Regions from separate parts of the Kribbella orskensis genome, predicted to be linked through region 2. Evidence: riboswitches for the same ligand, from Rfam matches in the RefSeq annotation. Region 2 holds a riboswitch; the other holds the start of a gene.
What was found. Region 2 has a riboswitch for cobalamin ahead of EV644_RS05520 (putative cobaltochelatase). Riboswitches for the same ligand answer to the same signal wherever they lie in the genome.
Positions count from the first base shown of each region.

Region 1 (3,410 bases), on a different contig from region 2:
CTGGAGGTGGACGGGTTCAAGACCGACGGCGGCGAGCACGCCTGGGGGCACGACCTCGTCTACGCCGACGGCAAGCTCGGCGACGAGGGCAACAACCTGTTCCCGGTGCACTACGCCAGGACCTTCGGTGACCTGCTGCGGTCCGTCGGCAAGGCGCCGGTGACGTTCTCCCGCTCGGGGTTCACCGGATCCCAGGCGCACGGCATCTTCTGGGCCGGAGACGAGGACTCGACCTGGGAGGCGTTCCGCTCCTCGGTGACCGCCGGTCTGACCGCCGCCTCGTGCGGAATCGTCTACTGGGGTTGGGATCTGGCCGGCTTCTCCGGGCCCGTACCCGACGCCGAGCTCTACCTCCGCGCCGCGGCGGCGTCGGTCTTCATGCCGATCATGCAGTACCACTCGGAGTTCAACCACCACCAACTCCCACTCCGCGACCGCACCCCCTGGCACGTGGCGGAGACCACCGGCGACGACCGCGTGATCCCCCTCTTCCGCTCCTTCGCCGAACTCCGCGAGCGCCTGGTCCCCTACCTGACCGCCCAGGCCGCGCACACCATCACCACAGACCGCCCCCTCATGCGCCCCCTCTTCTTCGACTACGCCGAGGACCCCGAGATCTGGAACCACCCCCACCAGTACCTCCTCGGCGACGCCCTCCTCGTCAACCCGGTCCTGGAACCCGGCGCCACCACCTGGACGACGTACCTGCCAGAGGGCGACTGGACAGACGTCTGGACTGGCGAGCAAGTCCCGCACGGCCTGACCACGCGCGACGTCCCCCTGGAGATCGTCCCCGTCTACTGCCGAACCACCGCCTGGCCTGAGGTCGCGAGCTACTTCGCCTGACCGATCCGATCTCGGCTGCGTCGGTTCTACCAGCTCGTCCGCCGCGAGGTCGTCCACGAACGCGGTGAATCTTCGCTGACGCTGAGGCGGGGACGTAGGGTGGTGGTTGCAGCTGGTTCGTCCTGCCCGCCAGGTGGGATGTCGTAAGAGGGAACCCGGTGGAATTCCGGGACTGCCCCGCAGCGGTGAGTGGGAACGAAAGCCGTCATCCGCACTGGGCCTCCGGGTCTGGGAAGCGACGGTCGGTAGGTGTCTGGCGACAGACGTGCTCGCGAGTCCGAAGACCTGCCACTGCCCACGTGCGCCCATCGCCCGTGGTGATCTCGGTGACCTCGTGGGAAGGTCGGCGTGCGCAGCTCCCATTCTCGGGGGCGCGCCGGCTGTCCCCTTCGAGGCCCGTGGTCTTTCGAGACGAGCTCGCGAAGGAGAGACGCTTGACTACGCAGTCCGCACCCACGGCAGCACGGGCCACCGTGTACGGCTACCCCCGGCAAGGTCAGAACCGTGAACTGAAGAAGGCCATCGAGGGCTACTGGAAGGGCACCGCCAGCGCGGACGCCCTCCGGCAGATCGCCGCCGAGCTTCGCCGGGCCAACTGGCAGCAGCTCGCCGCCGACGGCATCGACGAGGTCCCGACCGGTGACTTCTCGTACTACGACCACGTGCTCGACACCACCGTCATGCTCGGCGCGATCCCCGACCGGTACCGCGATGCCGTCGAGGCGGATCCGCTGGACGGCTACTTCGCGATGGCGCGCGGGACGCAGGAGCTCGCGCCGCTGGAGATGACGAAGTGGTTCGACACGAACTACCACTATCTGGTCCCCGAGCTCAGCCCGGACACCGTCTTCACCGCTGACTCCACCAAGCAGGTCTCCGAACTGCAGGAGGCCGTCGCGCTGGGCCTCAAGGCCCGTCCGGTTCTCGTGGGCCCGGTCACCTACCTGCTGCTCGCGAAACGCGCACCAGGGGTTCCTGACAGCTTCGAACCACTGTCGCTGCTCGACAAACTCCTTACGACGTACGGAGAAATCCTGGCGGACCTGCGTGCAGCGGGAGCCGAGTGGGTGCAGCTGGATGAGCCCGCATTCGTCCAGGACCGCACGGCCGACGAGTTGGACGCTGCCGCCCGCGCGTACGCAGTACTGGGTGGGTTCACGGATCGTCCGAAGCTCCTGGTCGCGTCGTACTTCGATCGCCTCGGCGAGGCGCTGCCCGTGCTCGCGAAGGCGCCGGTCGAGGGCCTGGCGATCGACTTCACCGGGCCTGCCGCGGCCAACCTCGACGCGCTCGCGTCGGTGGCCGGGCTGCGCCACAAGCGGCTGGTCGCGGGCGTCGTCAACGGCCGCAACATCTGGATCAACGACCTCTCCAGGTCGCTGTCCACCCTCGCGACGCTGATGGGGCTGGCCGGGCAGGTGGACGTGAGCTCGTCCTGCTCGCTGCTCCACGTCCCGCTGGATGTCGCGGCAGAGAACGACATCGACCCGGAAGTCCTTGCCTGGCTCGCGTTCGCCCGGCAGAAGACCGCCGAGATCGTCACGCTCGCCCGCGGGATCACAGAGGGCACGGAGGCGATCGAGGCCGAACTCACCGCCAATCGGGCGGCGCTGGAGGCACGAGCCGGTTCGGCGCTGACGAACGATCCGGAGGTCAGGGCTCGCGTCGCCGCCGTGACCGAGGCGGACAGCCGCCGCTCGGTGGCCTACCCGGAAAGGGCAGCCGCCCAGCGGGCGCGACTCGGCCTGCCGCTGCTCCCGACAACCACCGTCGGCTCGTTCCCGCAGACCACCGAGCTGCGCACCGCGCGGGCGGATCTGCGCGCCGGGCGGATCGACGCGGCGCAGTACGACGAGCGCATCGAGGCGGAGATCCGCGAGGTGCTCGCGTTCCAGGAGAAGGCCGGGCTGGACGTGCTCGTGCACGGTGAGCCGGAGCGCAACGACATGGTGCAGTACTTCGCCGAGCAGCTGGACGGGTACGTCGCGACCCAGCACGGGTGGGTCCAGTCGTACGGCACGCGGTACGTGCGGCCGCCGGTGCTCGCCGGCGACATCTCCCGACCGAAGGCGATGACGGTCCGCTGGACGCAGTACGCGCAGTCCCAGACGGACAAGCCGGTCAAGGGCATGCTGACCGGGCCGGTGACGATGCTGGCCTGGTCGTTCGTCCGCGACGACCAGCCGCGCAGCGAGACCGCGCGTCAGGTCGCACTCGCACTGCGGGACGAGGTGAATGACCTGGAGGCGGGCGGCGCTTCGGTGATCCAGGTCGACGAGCCCGCGCTGCGCGAGACGTTGCCGCTGCGGAAGGCGGATCGTGCGGCGTACCTGGCCTGGGGTACCGAGGCCTTCCGGCTGACGACGAGTGGCGTCCGCGTGGACACGCAGATCCACACGCACATGTGTTACGTGGAGTTCGGCGACATCCTCAACGCGCTCGACGAGATGGACGCCGACGTGGCGAGCCTGGAGGCGGCCCGGTCACACATGCAGGTCGCGCACGAACTCGGCGACGCCGGCTATCCCCGTGAGGTCGGCCCCGGCGTCTACGACATCCACTCA
Region 1 covers NZ_SLWM01000001.1:230,269-233,678, forward strand. The annotation lists gene EV644_RS01175 (glycoside hydrolase family 31 protein) at 1-846, shown strand, start outside; cobalamin riboswitch at 942-1,153, shown strand; gene metE (5-methyltetrahydropteroyltriglutamate--homocysteine S-methyltransferase) at 1,281-3,410, shown strand, end outside.
Region 1: it holds a riboswitch for cobalamin, as region 2 does, so the genes downstream of both, metE (5-methyltetrahydropteroyltriglutamate--homocysteine S-methyltransferase) here and EV644_RS05520 (putative cobaltochelatase) in region 2, are expected to answer to the same signal.

Region 2 (3,410 bases):
CCGGCTCCTTCGTTGTGGACGGCCAGGTCGGCTGCCAGCGCTGTCGTGACGCCGGCGGGCAACGATTCGAGCACGCGGACATAGCCGGCATGCAACTCGGCGGCGTGGAAGGGTGGCAGGCCGTCGTACAGGACCTCGGCCAGCAGCGGGTGCCGGAACCAGAAGGTTCCGGCGTCCGCGGTCTCCACCACACCCTGGTCCTGAGCTTCCAAGAGACACGGGACGATCAGGTTCGCATCGAGTCCGTGGCCGGCTGCGACCTCGGTCAGCACGGCCGATGAGGTCGGTCGCCCACCGGCCGCAAGGATTCTGGTGACCAATCGGGTCTGGTCCGACAAGCTGTGCCAGGTGGCAAGCAAAGCCTCGCGGAGCACGGCGGGGACAGTCGTGGGAAGGGTGTTCTCAGCGCCGGACAGACCGCTGACCATGAGCTCGACGAGGTAGGGGTTGCCGTCCGACCTGGCCAGGACCCGGGAGGCGAGTTCGATGTCGGGCGCCCGGCCGAGCAGTCCTTCGATCTGGCTGCTGGTGGCGTCCAGATCCAGCGGATCCAACCGAATCTCGCCGAAGAAGGGCATCCGGCGCATGTCGGCCAGCCAGGAATGGAGAGGATGCCCCTCGCCTCGTTCTTCCGTCCTGCAGGTGGCAATGAGTACCAGCCGTTGGGCCCGGAAACCGGCGATCAGGTAGGCCATCACGTCCAGCGAGGCGACGTCGGCCCATTGCAGATCGTCGACGACCACCGCCGTGGGCCGTCGTGCCGCGATCCGGTTGAGAACGAGATCGACGAGCACCGGCAGTCTCGTGGTGTCGATGCCCGCGCTGGTGCCGAGTGAGGGCAGCAGGGTGCTCAGCCCGTCGGTCCCGGCGAGGATTTCGGCCCGTTCGTCCGCATCCGCGCGGCTCAGCCAATCCTGCAAGGCCCCGGTGATCGGTGCGAAGGGAACCGAGGCGCCACCGAAGTGCACACACGATCCCCAGAGCACGTTCAGCTGTGAAGCTCTGCAGATCTCCCGGGCCAGGCGGGTCTTGCCGATGCCGGCTTCGCCATGGATGACGATCGCCCGTGGGACGCCGGCCACGGCATCCAGCAGCGCATCGCCGAGGAGCTGTTGTTCGGCAGCGCGTCCGGCGAACCGATGATCGGGCCGCAGAGGCCTCATGTGTACTCAGTGAACACCCTGACGAATGCGGACGGGAGGCCCCGACCTCACCGGGCCGGCGTGCCGACGGACGGGTAGTGGTCGCGGTCTGCCCCACGGATCCGCGCGTCAAACCCGACCACAGCTCAGTGCGGGCCGGACTGTTACCCGTTCCTTCGGTACGCCGACGTAACGCGGCAGTCTGGGATGGCCAGGTCGAAGTGGTGGTTGCCACGTGACCGGGTGCCTTCTGGCGCGACCCGATGTGCCATGATCGGGCGGACGGTTGTGGAGGAACACCGGTGACCGGCTGAGGCCGGGAGTCCGGGGCGGTCCCGCCACTGTGACCGGGGAACTTCCCGGGAGCCAGGACATCCGCGTCCGTCCGCCGGTCGCTCACCGCATTCCGGCGTACCAGCTGCCGAAGCGGGCGTGGACACCCGCTCGACGAAGGGACCCACCGGCGATGCGGCCTGTCTCACCCGAAGCTCCTCGGTCGACCGGTTTTCCGTTCACCGCGGTCGTCGGCATGGAAGACCTTCAACTGGCGTTGATCCTGGCCGCGATCTCACCGGCCATCGGCGGCGTGCTGATCCGTGGCGAGAAGGGCACCGCCAAGTCGACGGCCGTCCGCGCACTGACCGAGATCCTGCCGCCGGTGGACGTCGTACCCGGGTGCCGGTTCTCGTGCGACCCCGACCATCCGGACCCTGCCTGCCCGGATGGCCCACATCAGGAATCCGCGACAATGACCCGCCCTGCACGCTTGGTAGAGCTGCCGGTCGGTGCCACCGAGGACCGGGTGCTCGGTTCGCTGCACTTGGAGAAGGCGCTCGCCGAGGGCATCACGGCGTACGAACCCGGACTCCTGGCCGCCGCGCACCGCGGGCTCCTGTACGTCGACGAAGTCAACCTGCTGCACGACCACCTCGTCGACGTCCTGCTCGACGCAGCGGCAATGGGGCGCGCGACGGTCGAGCGCGATGGCGTGTCCGTCACGCACCCCGCCCGCTTCGTCCTGGTCGGCACGATGAACCCGGAGGAGGGCGAGCTCCGGCCGCAGCTCCTCGACCGCTTCGGCCTGACCGTCGACGTGGCCGCCAGCCGTGATCCCGCCATCCGCGTGGAAGTGATGCGCGCACGTCTCACCTACGAAGCGGATCCGCTGAGTTTTGTTGTCCGGTACGACGGAGCGCAGCGTGAACTCGCCGAGCGCATCATCAAGGCGCGGGACCTCTTGTCCGAGGTGATCCTCACCGACGCCGCGCTGCGGCAGATCGCCGAGATCTGTGCCTCGTTCGACGTGGACGGTATGCGGGCCGACCTGGTCACAGCCCGTACCGCGGTCGCGCACGCAGCCTGGTCCGGCCGGACTGTGGTCGAGGTGGAGGACGTCCGCGCCGCGGCGAAGCTGGCGCTGCCGCACCGCAAGCGCCGCAACCCCTTCGACGCCCCCGGTCTGGACGACGAGCAGCTCGAGCAGGCGATCACCGACAGCACGCCGCCCGAGCCGGACCCCGACGACGATCCCGACGGTGGCCCTGATGGCGGCGGCCCGGACGGTGGCGGGAGCCCGGACGACGTTCAGAACGACGGCGGCCAGGACGACAGCGGCGAGCGGGCTGAGGATTCCAGAGAGCCGAACGAGAACGTGGAGAGCGCTCCCGGTCCGGCTCCGAGCGGCCAGGTCGCGGGGAGTTCCGAGCCCTACAAGGCGCGCCTGCTGAGCGTTCAGGCCGCGGGTGCCGGTGTAGCCGGTCGGCGATCCCGGGCGCTGACCGAGGTCGGCCGCGTTGTCGGCGACCGTGCTCGCGTCGGCCGGGAATCCGGTCGCCCGCACCTGCTCGCGACGATCCGTTCGGCAGCACCGCACCAGCACGCCCGCGGCCGTTCCGGACCGGGCCTCGCGGTGCGGACCTCCGACGTTCGGCTGGCCGTCCGCGAGGGCCGCGAAGGCAACCTGGTCTTGTTCTGCGTGGACGCGTCCGGCTCGATGGGCACGAAGAAGCGGATGGGTGAGGTCAAGACCGCGATCGTGTCCCTGCTCCTCGACGCCTACCAACGCCGCGACACCGTCGGCCTGGTCACCTTCGCGGGCGCCGACGCCACCGTCGCCCTGCCGCCGACCGGCAGCGTCGAGACCGCAGTACGGCGCTTGGAATCCTTGCCGACAGGTGGTCGCACCCCGCTGGCCGAAGGCCTCCTGCAAGCCTCCGAAGTACTGCGGATCGCCGCGATCCGCGACCCCCGCAGACGGCCCTTGCTGGT
Region 2 covers NZ_SLWM01000002.1:79,002-82,411, reverse strand. The annotation lists gene EV644_RS47465 (helix-turn-helix transcriptional regulator) at 1-1,163, opposite strand, end outside; cobalamin riboswitch at 1,412-1,539, shown strand; gene EV644_RS05520 (putative cobaltochelatase) at 1,609-3,410, shown strand, end outside.